DNA from 4 places in the Priestia sp. FSL W8-0524 genome. Region 4 is predicted to be linked to each of the others. Evidence: riboswitches for the same ligand, from Rfam matches in the RefSeq annotation. Region 4 holds a riboswitch; each other region holds the start of a gene.
What was found. Region 4 has a riboswitch for cobalamin ahead of NST66_RS12145 ((2Fe-2S) ferredoxin domain-containing protein). Riboswitches for the same ligand answer to the same signal wherever they lie in the genome.
Positions count from the first base shown of each region.

Region 1: linked by a shared signal. The riboswitch ahead of NST66_RS00160 (HoxN/HupN/NixA family nickel/cobalt transporter) and the one ahead of NST66_RS12145 ((2Fe-2S) ferredoxin domain-containing protein) in region 4 are both predicted to bind cobalamin.
Region 2: linked by a shared signal. The riboswitch ahead of NST66_RS23700 (ribonucleoside-diphosphate reductase subunit alpha) and the one ahead of NST66_RS12145 ((2Fe-2S) ferredoxin domain-containing protein) in region 4 are both predicted to bind cobalamin.
Region 3: linked by a shared signal. The riboswitch ahead of metE (5-methyltetrahydropteroyltriglutamate--homocysteine S-methyltransferase) and the one ahead of NST66_RS12145 ((2Fe-2S) ferredoxin domain-containing protein) in region 4 are both predicted to bind cobalamin.

Region 1 covers NZ_JBBOUG010000001.1:31,519-33,718, reverse strand. The annotation lists gene NST66_RS00165 (M20 family metallopeptidase) at 1-133, opposite strand, end outside; gene NST66_RS00160 (HoxN/HupN/NixA family nickel/cobalt transporter) at 365-1,162, opposite strand; cobalamin riboswitch at 1,296-1,478, opposite strand; gene NST66_RS00155 (organic hydroperoxide resistance protein) at 1,584-2,003, opposite strand; gene NST66_RS00150 (undecaprenyl-diphosphatase) at 2,155-2,200, opposite strand, start outside.
Region 2 covers NZ_JBBOUG010000001.1:4,539,038-4,541,237, reverse strand. The annotation lists gene menC (o-succinylbenzoate synthase) at 1-145, shown strand, start outside; cobalamin riboswitch at 424-609, shown strand; gene NST66_RS23700 (ribonucleoside-diphosphate reductase subunit alpha) at 743-2,200, shown strand, end outside.
Region 3 covers NZ_JBBOUG010000001.1:3,232,260-3,234,459, forward strand. The annotation lists gene metE (5-methyltetrahydropteroyltriglutamate--homocysteine S-methyltransferase) at 1-834, opposite strand, end outside; cobalamin riboswitch at 985-1,173, opposite strand; SAM riboswitch class I at 1,253-1,363, opposite strand; gene NST66_RS16905 (hypothetical protein) at 1,444-1,695, opposite strand; gene NST66_RS16910 (hypothetical protein) at 1,954-2,124, opposite strand.
Region 4 covers NZ_JBBOUG010000001.1:2,390,845-2,393,044, reverse strand. The annotation lists gene NST66_RS12155 (M42 family metallopeptidase) at 1-53, shown strand, start outside; gene NST66_RS12150 (hypothetical protein) at 406-564, shown strand; cobalamin riboswitch at 712-890, shown strand; cobalamin riboswitch at 1,009-1,188, shown strand; gene NST66_RS12145 ((2Fe-2S) ferredoxin domain-containing protein) at 1,290-1,670, shown strand; gene cobJ (precorrin-3B C(17)-methyltransferase) at 1,684-2,200, shown strand, end outside.

The DNA of each region.
Region 1 (2,200 bases), 2.4 Mb from region 4:
TACTGTAGGACGGTGATTCTTTTTTCACAAATCCAACTAAATCTTCGAGCATCTCGTGTTCATGTTCTTTTAAATAACTAAATACGCTTTGTTCTACCATTACCTGACTCAAATCAATTCCTCCTCCAAACAACCCCTGCTGCTTGTGCATTCACTGCTTTTATTTATCGTACGTATGAGTATGTTCTACGTTTCACATAACGACCTTAAATTATCCTTAATTATAATGGTTTTCAGACAATTTTCCATCCTTAAAATACAGATAATACTTTAACTTATTCATAACCGACCGAAAATAGCCATAAACTTCAACAAATTTATACAAAAAAGCTTCAATCTTCAACAGATTAAAGCTTTCATTTTATTAATTGACATTTATTTTGATATTTTTCCCTTTTGACTTCACACTTACAAAAACAAACATAGACACTAAAAAAACAAACAAAATAACGCCAACCATTTCAAAGTTTACTTCGGCCCATGGATTAAAGAAAGTGAATGCTAAGTAGAAGGACACCCCGTATGCGAGGATAACAATAACCCAGCCCATCAAGCGGGAAGCAGATTGCCCAAACTTACTCGATTCATTCACCATTTTATGTACAATCAGTGAATCGATTGTATCTGTCAGCATCATACCAAACATAAATACTAGTCCTAATAAAAGCGGCGTATATTTGCCTGCGTTCCCTACAGCTAGAGACCACACGGCCGTTTGACTGACCGTTTCAGCCGCTAGGGCAAACAGCGCTCCTACAAGAATAATTAAAAAAGGATTCGTTGTTCCTTTTGCGATTTTCGGAATAAACTTCCCTTTTAACCCGCTCACCTGAAACTCTTCTTCTTTGTTTTTAGTTCGAAGCAAATGATATGTGTTTAATGTCCCAATCAGAAAGAGAGAGATGATAGATACCCAAGATGCAAAATGATCGAAATATGCTGGAAACGTAAAATTCTTCATCACTACGCCCAGCACCCCGGCCGTGACGGCCACCATTCCTCCATGACCGAGTGAAAACAGCGTTCCGACCCACGGGGCAAAACGGCTGCCCATTCGCCAATTATATCGGGTCTGGCCATCAATAAAAGCTAAGTGATCTGCATCTAATCCGTGCCTGATTCCTAATAAAAAGACAAGTAAAAAAACTGATAAACCTTCCATTTCCTACACTCCTTTTTTTAAAATAAAACGTAAAAAAGCCTCAATTCTATAGAAATTGAGGATGTGTCGGCATATGAAAATAAACAGTAATTGCTCACTGCGTACCTTGATACACCGCCTCTTTCCTAGAAGAGTCAAGTGTACAGAATAGGTAGGTCTCCTGGCTTGAGATCATCATTTTCTACCGCCTTCCCCGTTTTGAGTGACGATAAGATAGAAAACTCCCTGCTTACAGTGGCTGGACCGCTCGAGATTTGCACTCGATTCCCTGTTACCTCTTACGCTATGTAAGAGCACCTAAACTGTGCGAATGATTCATTTTCTTCCTCATTATACTAGTACCGCTTACAAATGAATAGAGAAAATTCAAATAAAAAATCCCTGCTAAGCTTTACATGCTTAGCAGGGATTTTTAAAGCAATTAAATTACTTCTACCGTTACGTCTACGTTACCGCTGATTGCTTTTGAATACGGGCAGTATGAGTGAGCTAGGTCTACATATTTTTTCGCTGTTTCTAAATCTAAGCCTTCGATATGAGCTTCAAGCGCTACAGCAATTTTTACTCCTTGATCAGCTTTATCTGGAAGCAGCTGAACCGTAGCTTTTACTTCACTGCTTTTAATTTCTACGTTATGTTTTTTCAACATAAATTCTAACGCGCTGTTGAAACAAGCACTGTATCCAGCTGCAAATAGCTGCTCTGGGTTTGTTGCTGTTGTTGCTTCTCCACCAAGCGCTGGAGGTGTTGCAACGTCTAAATTAAAGATATTATCTAAAGAATGAACTTCTCCTGTTCTTCCACCTGTGTTAACGACTGTCGTTTCATATAAAGCTTTCATGTATAAATCTCTCCTCTTTTTTAGTAATTTTATTAAAATTTTTTATTTATCGTTTCTGTAATTTAATTGTACACAATTTAATTTTAAAAAACAAGTGTTAAATACATTAAAAATTTTCCAATAAAAAAAGCCGCGTATATGCGACTTTTTCTTAATAATATTGAGACTGTTCGTCATAAGCTGATTTTCGAAAAATA
Region 2 (2,200 bases), 2.1 Mb from region 4:
TCGCTATTGGGAAAAAGATATTATTAAGCCCGAAGTAGAGGTAGAAGCCGGAGTAATAAAGGTGAAGGAAAAACCGGGGATCGGATACGATATTGATAAAAAGTTTATCAAAACAATCACAGCATTTGAAAAAGAATACAAATAATTAAAAACCGTTTTTTATGAAAAACGGTTTTTTTATTGATGTTGGCAATGTTTAGTAGAAAAATAGGACAAATTTTTTAAAAAGAGCACATTGTTCCATCAAGCGTGTCAAAACATGTTATGATGGAGTAGTTTGATGAAAAAAGTCGAAGGATTTTATCGTAAAAAACAAAATTATTTTTGAAAATAGGTTGATAGTTTTCTAAGTTGTCCTATATAATGTGTTTATAACATAACACAATATGTTGTTTGTTAAACAATAATAAAATACTATATTTTGTGTTTTCCAGTGAAAAAGGTGTCTGATAAAAAGACTTAAAAGGGAATTTGGTGAAAATCCAAAGCTGTCCCCGCAACTGTGAATGCTGATGAAATAAGGAGATCCACTGTGAGTAAACATCATGGGAAGGCCTTAAAGTAAAAAGAAGCATAAGTCAGGAGACCTGCCTTTTTTATGTCGTTTTATCTTCTTCGGGAGGTGAGAGGGTAGAGCGAGGATTGAGAAAAGACTTAGTGTCTTCTTCTATCTTCGTTCTATTCGCTCACCGAGGTACGGTGAGCGATTTTTTATTTTGAAGTGAAGAGAGGAGCCATATTTATGGTGAATACATTAAAGCCTACAATTCTACATGAATTAACTGCATATATTGAACGTTTAAAAAAAGAATTTACGCAGCTTGATTTTTCTTTGTATGAGGAAAAGGTTATTCAAACTGTTACAGTAAAGGAAAATATGACGGACGAAAAGGTTGCAAACGTACTAATTTTGGCAGCTCTAGAGCGTATTTCAATGGAAGAACCAGATTGGACGTACGTGGCGGCAGACGTCTACTTAAACGAACTATATCGAAAAGCAGCGGACAACCGAGGTTATGATAAAAAAGAGAAGTACGGTTCGTTTTATCAGCTTATTCAAGAACTAACAAAAATCGGCATTTATAATAAACAGCTATTAAAAACATATACAGAAGAAGAAATTAATGAAATTGCTTCAGTCATTATTCCTGAACGCGATCGTTTATTTACATACATTGGATTGCTGACATTAGCAGATCGCTATTTAGCGACATCACATGATAAGCGTGTATACGAATTACCGCAAGAACGTTTTCTTATCATTGCTATGACGCTGATGTCTCAAGAAAAGAAAGAAAATCGAACAGCATTAGTAAAAGAAGCGTACTGGGCGCTTTCTAGTCTATATATGACGGTTGCCACACCAACACTCTCAAACGCAGGAAAGAGCTACGGACAGCTATCTAGCTGCTTTATTGATACGATTGATGACAGCTTACGCGGTATTTATGATAGCAATACAGATTTGGCCACGCTTAGTAAAAATGGAGGCGGAATTGGTGTCTACCTCGGTCATATTAGAAGCCGAGGAAGTGATATAAAAGGTTTTAAAGGCGTATCATCAGGAACAATTCCATGGATGAAACAGCTAAATAATACGGCTGTAAGTGTCGATCAGCTAGGTCAACGACAAGGAGCTATTGCCGTATATTTAGACGTTTGGCATAAAGACATTTTTTCATTCTTAGACGCGCGTTTGAACAATGGTGATGAACGCCAGCGCACGCATGATTTATTCACTGGCGTATGTTTGCCAGATTTGTTTATGGAAAAAGTAGAAGCACGTGAAGACTGGCACTTATTCGATCCTCACGAAGTTCGTACGCTGATGGGCTACTCGTTAGAAGATTTTTATGATGAAGAAGAAGGCAGCGGTTCGTTCCGCACTCGTTACGCTGAGTGTGTAAACAATGAACAGCTTTCAAGAGAAACAGTGCCTGCTATTGAGATCTTCAAGCGCATTATGCTTTCGCAGCTTGAAACCGGAACTCCTTATATGTTCTATCGTGATACGGTTAACCGAGCTAATCAAAACCGACACGCGGGCATGATTTACTGCAGTAACTTATGTACAGAAATCACGCAAAACCAAAGTACAACGGTCGTAACAGAGGAAATTACGGAAGACGGAAAAATTATTATTACAAAGAATCCGGGCGATTTTGTTGTATGTAATCTTTCTTCTATTAACTTAGCGAGA
Region 3 (2,200 bases), 840 kb from region 4:
ATATTTATTAAGTGCCGTGAGATTTTCGCCTCGGTCATGTACAAAATCCAATCCAATTCCGTGAACAGGAAGAGCAACTACTTCTTTATAGTAATCTACGCTGTCAAAATACGTCTGCAAAATGACTTTTACATTCGGTGCCGCTTTTTTCAAAGCTTCATAGACTTCTTTATAGAGCGCCAGGTCTTCTTTTGATAGCGTTGTAGCTAAAACCGGCTCATCCATTTGTACCCACTCCACGCCTTCTGCCTGCAGCTCCGCTAAGATTGTTGCATAAAGAGGAACAAATTGTTCAACTACTTTTTTAAACTCACTTTTTTTATATCCTTTTGACAGCTTCACAAATGTTACTGGACCTAAAATAACGGGTTTGCCTTTGATATTCAGCTTTTGTTTTGCTTCTTTGTAAAATTGAAGCGGGCGATTTTCTACAAGTGCCGGCGTACATTCCTCAAGCTCGGGTACGATGTAGTGATAATTTGTGTTAAACCATTTTGTCATCGTAGAAGCTACCGCACCTTTTGTTCCTCGCGCGATGTCAAAATACGTTTCAAGCGATACCGGGCCTCCGTTATATTCAAAGCGCTTTGGCACCAAACCAAACATAGCGGCTGTATCTAACACGTGATCGTATAAGCTAAAATCGCCGACTGGAATTAATTCAATTCCTGCGTCACGCTGTTTTTTCAGATGTCCTAGACGAAGAGCTTCAATTTCCTGAAGAAAGATATCTTTCTCTAGCTTTCCTGCCCAAAACTGCTCAAGCGCTTTTTTCCATTCTCGTTTTTCACCAATTCTTGGATAACCTACATTTGAACTTTTTACACTGCTCATTTTTTCCACTCCCTGTATATTTTTTTATCGCTAAACTAAAAAATCTCCCTTTTCGAAATGAAAAGAGAGATGATACGCATACTTAACTAAAGTTGAGATAGCCTGTTTTTCTCAACACGTATTCCTCACTCCTCTCTATATCCCGTAGAGCTTAAGTGCATACAACAGGCAGGTCTCCTGACTTAGGTTCATCGCTTCCTATCCCTTCCCATTTCAACATGAAACAGTGGTTAATAAGTTGCTCCCCATTACAGTGGCGGGACCGCGCCGGCTTTTCACCGGTCTTCCCTTTTAAGCTGCGTACATTCGTTACACAGCACCTGATGCATTTCTATGAAATTGTTCATTCAAAACACCTTTACATAAAATAAAAAGCCTCTCTATTATGAATAGAGAGGCATAGTATCTATGAAATCCTCTCTTATTTTTCAAAGCTGTACGCTTTGCAGGATGTAGCACCTTTTTAACAAGATTGTTAAATGGTTGCCGGGCTTCACAGGGCCAGTCCCTCCGCCTCTCTCAATAAGAGTTTTAATTGTTTATAATATTTTGAATGTAGAGTCATCTTAACACCTTACATTTATGTTGTCAAAAGAAATTTCAACAAAATTAGTTTTCAGGAGGTGCTGACGCTAATTTTTGCCTTAATAATTTGTAATCATCTTTTCGATGTGTTTCGATCAAGTCTTTTGCTCCTTGATGATACCCTGAAGAATAGATGTACTCTACAGCCGTTTCGATAAGCATTCTCTTTTCTTCCGCACATTCTCGGTCCATTAGGGGGAACAGTCTACCTAAAAGGTCATTCAAATCTTCCTTAATAAAACGATTAAGTCCTTCTTGCATCTTTTCGTTTGCCATGATAGCTCCTCCATTTGCTGTGTATGTTCCAAGCCTCTATAAACAGGCATTTCACTGTGAATGTTAAGATAAAGTTAAGTCATTAAACAGTATATCAAGTAAATGTTTTTCTTCAATTACATATGTAATACAAATATATGACAAATATAGAGAATATATCATCATTCATTATCTATTATAACGCTTGACTCGGCCTTCTGCTACAAGGTTTCATACGGTTTTCTAAAAGAGGGTGAGACACAACGAAGTGAATCCAATCTAAAGGCAAATGGGATACATAAGCTGAATCGCTTGTGACACCGCAGTTGATTTCCGTACAAGACTTCGCTTTGCGCGGGCGGTCGCTGAGCCTCCTCGTCGCATACACTCCTGTGGGGTCTCACCTGTTCCGCTTTTCCCGCAGGAGTCTTCGTCTTGTTCTCCAATCACCTGCTAGAAAGACTTATACACATGAAATCTACGTTTACCCTAATAAAAAAAATGAACCACTAATCAAGCATCTTGA
Region 4 (2,200 bases):
ATACGTACAAGATTCTTTACCACTATGTGCAATCGAACATGGTTCTGCTTTAAGAAAGGAATATTTAATTAGTGTATTTTTATGCAAAACAAAGAGCAGGACGGGACTGTGATGTCTGTACTTTCCTTTCCTAAAAAAGAAGCCGGCTGTCCGGCTTCTTTTTTTAATAAATACTATATATATTTTTACTGGTGAAGCAACAGTTGGTAAAAAAAGCACCTTTTTTAAAGAGGTATAATACGGCTTAAACCTTTTGTACATTTTGTTCATTTACAGAAGTTAAAATGTTTTTAAATTTTTAAAAGTTTCTTGTGACAAGTTTTGTAGAATGGGTTTTCAAAAGGATATGGTTTCGTCATAATGTGGATATAGCGATCACTACAATAATCGGAGGCGAATCTTTTCATGTGGGTACTGACGGTATATGCTGGAAAAGAAATGAAAATGTTTGAATTTGAAACTGAAACGCAGGCGAGAGAAGCTTTTGCAAAAACAAATGGCTGTAAAGTTCTTTCAGAAGTCGTGTATTATAATGATCCTCATTTAACATTAGTAGCTATATAATGAAAAAACAAGAGCTGACTTTATGCTCTTGTTTTTTTTATAGCTTCTTGTATCTTACGAAAAGAATAGAGTTGAAATAAAAAAAAATGTACGCTATGATATGGTAGTTACTTCTATTATTCTGATAGTTTAAAAGGTTCATATATATCAAACAGCAACAGTAAAGATGCCAAGAAGGCTTAATAGGGAAACTGGTGAAAGACCAGTACTGCCCCCGCAACTGTAAGTGTGGACGAACGAGTATAACCACTGTGGAAAAATCACGGGAAGGTTCTCAAGTAGAATGATACACAAGTCAGGAGACCTGTCTTTATTGTGAAGTTTCTATTTCTCCGGGGAGCGGGAAGGGAAACGTTGGCTTAAAGTGGCATTCGTGTACACTTTTATTCTGACGTTTTACCTGCTCGCATATTAGCGAAGCGGGTTTTTCTCGTAGCACAAAACTACATATCGTGCAAAAAAGGTGCGCAATGCTCACATTGCGTTAAATGGGAAGTCTGGTGTGAAGCCAGCGCGGTACCCGCCACTGTGAAGAGGAGCTGATTGCATATGCCACTGTATTCGGGAAGGCGCAATCAAGTGATGAATCGAAGTCAGGAAACCAGCCTTTTTTTAATGCGAAGCTTACCCTACGGGATATAGGTGGAAGTGCAAAAACTTAGTTTGAATTTTTCTGCGCCTCTATCATTGATAGAGGCGTTTTTTTAGTAAAGGAGCGAATAAGTGTGACGACGTGGAACTTAAATGGAACAAAACATCACGTATTGATTTGTAATGGAAGCAGCTGTATGAGAAAAGGTGGAGAAGAAGCCACGCAAGCTATTCGAAATAAAGTGACTGAACTGAATCTAGATGAAGCGGTTCACACAACCCGTACGCGCTGTAACGGAAGATGCAAAGATGCTCCTGTAGCTATCGTGTACCCTTCAGGAGATTGGTACAAGCAGGTCACTGAAAACGTAGCTCATCGAATTGTTGAAGAACATTTAGCAGGAGGCTGCAGTATAAAGGAATCACTTATTTATGAATATGATCAAAACGGTTTTGTTTCTCCGGAAAAGAGTGACTCCATAGAAGGAATTGACAAAGTAAAAAGTAACGCATAAAGGAGGAGCTAGCATGAAAGGTAAACTGTTAGTTATTGGATTCGGCCCAGGAAGCTTTGAACATATTACACAGCGAGCAAGAGAAGCCATTCAAGAAAGTGATATGATCATTGGTTATAAAACCTATGTGGAATTAATTCAAGGACTATTAACGAATCAGCAAATTATTAGTACAGGAATGACCGAAGAAGTAAGCCGTGCACAAGAAGCCGTAAAGCAAGCTGAAGCGGGAAAAACCGTGGCGGTCATTTCAAGCGGAGATGCAGGAGTATACGGAATGGCCGGCCTTGTGTATGAAGTGTTGATTGAAAAAGGATGGAAAAAAGAAACGGGCGTAGAGCTGGAAGTGATTCCTGGCATTTCGGCTATTAATTCATGCGCATCTCTCCTTGGGGCGCCCGTGATGCATGATGCCTGTACGATTAGTTTAAGTGACCACCTTACGCCTTGGGAGTTAATCGAAAAACGAATCGAAGCAGCTGCACAAGCAGATTTTGTAGTAGCTTTTTATAATCCGAAAAGCGGAAGAC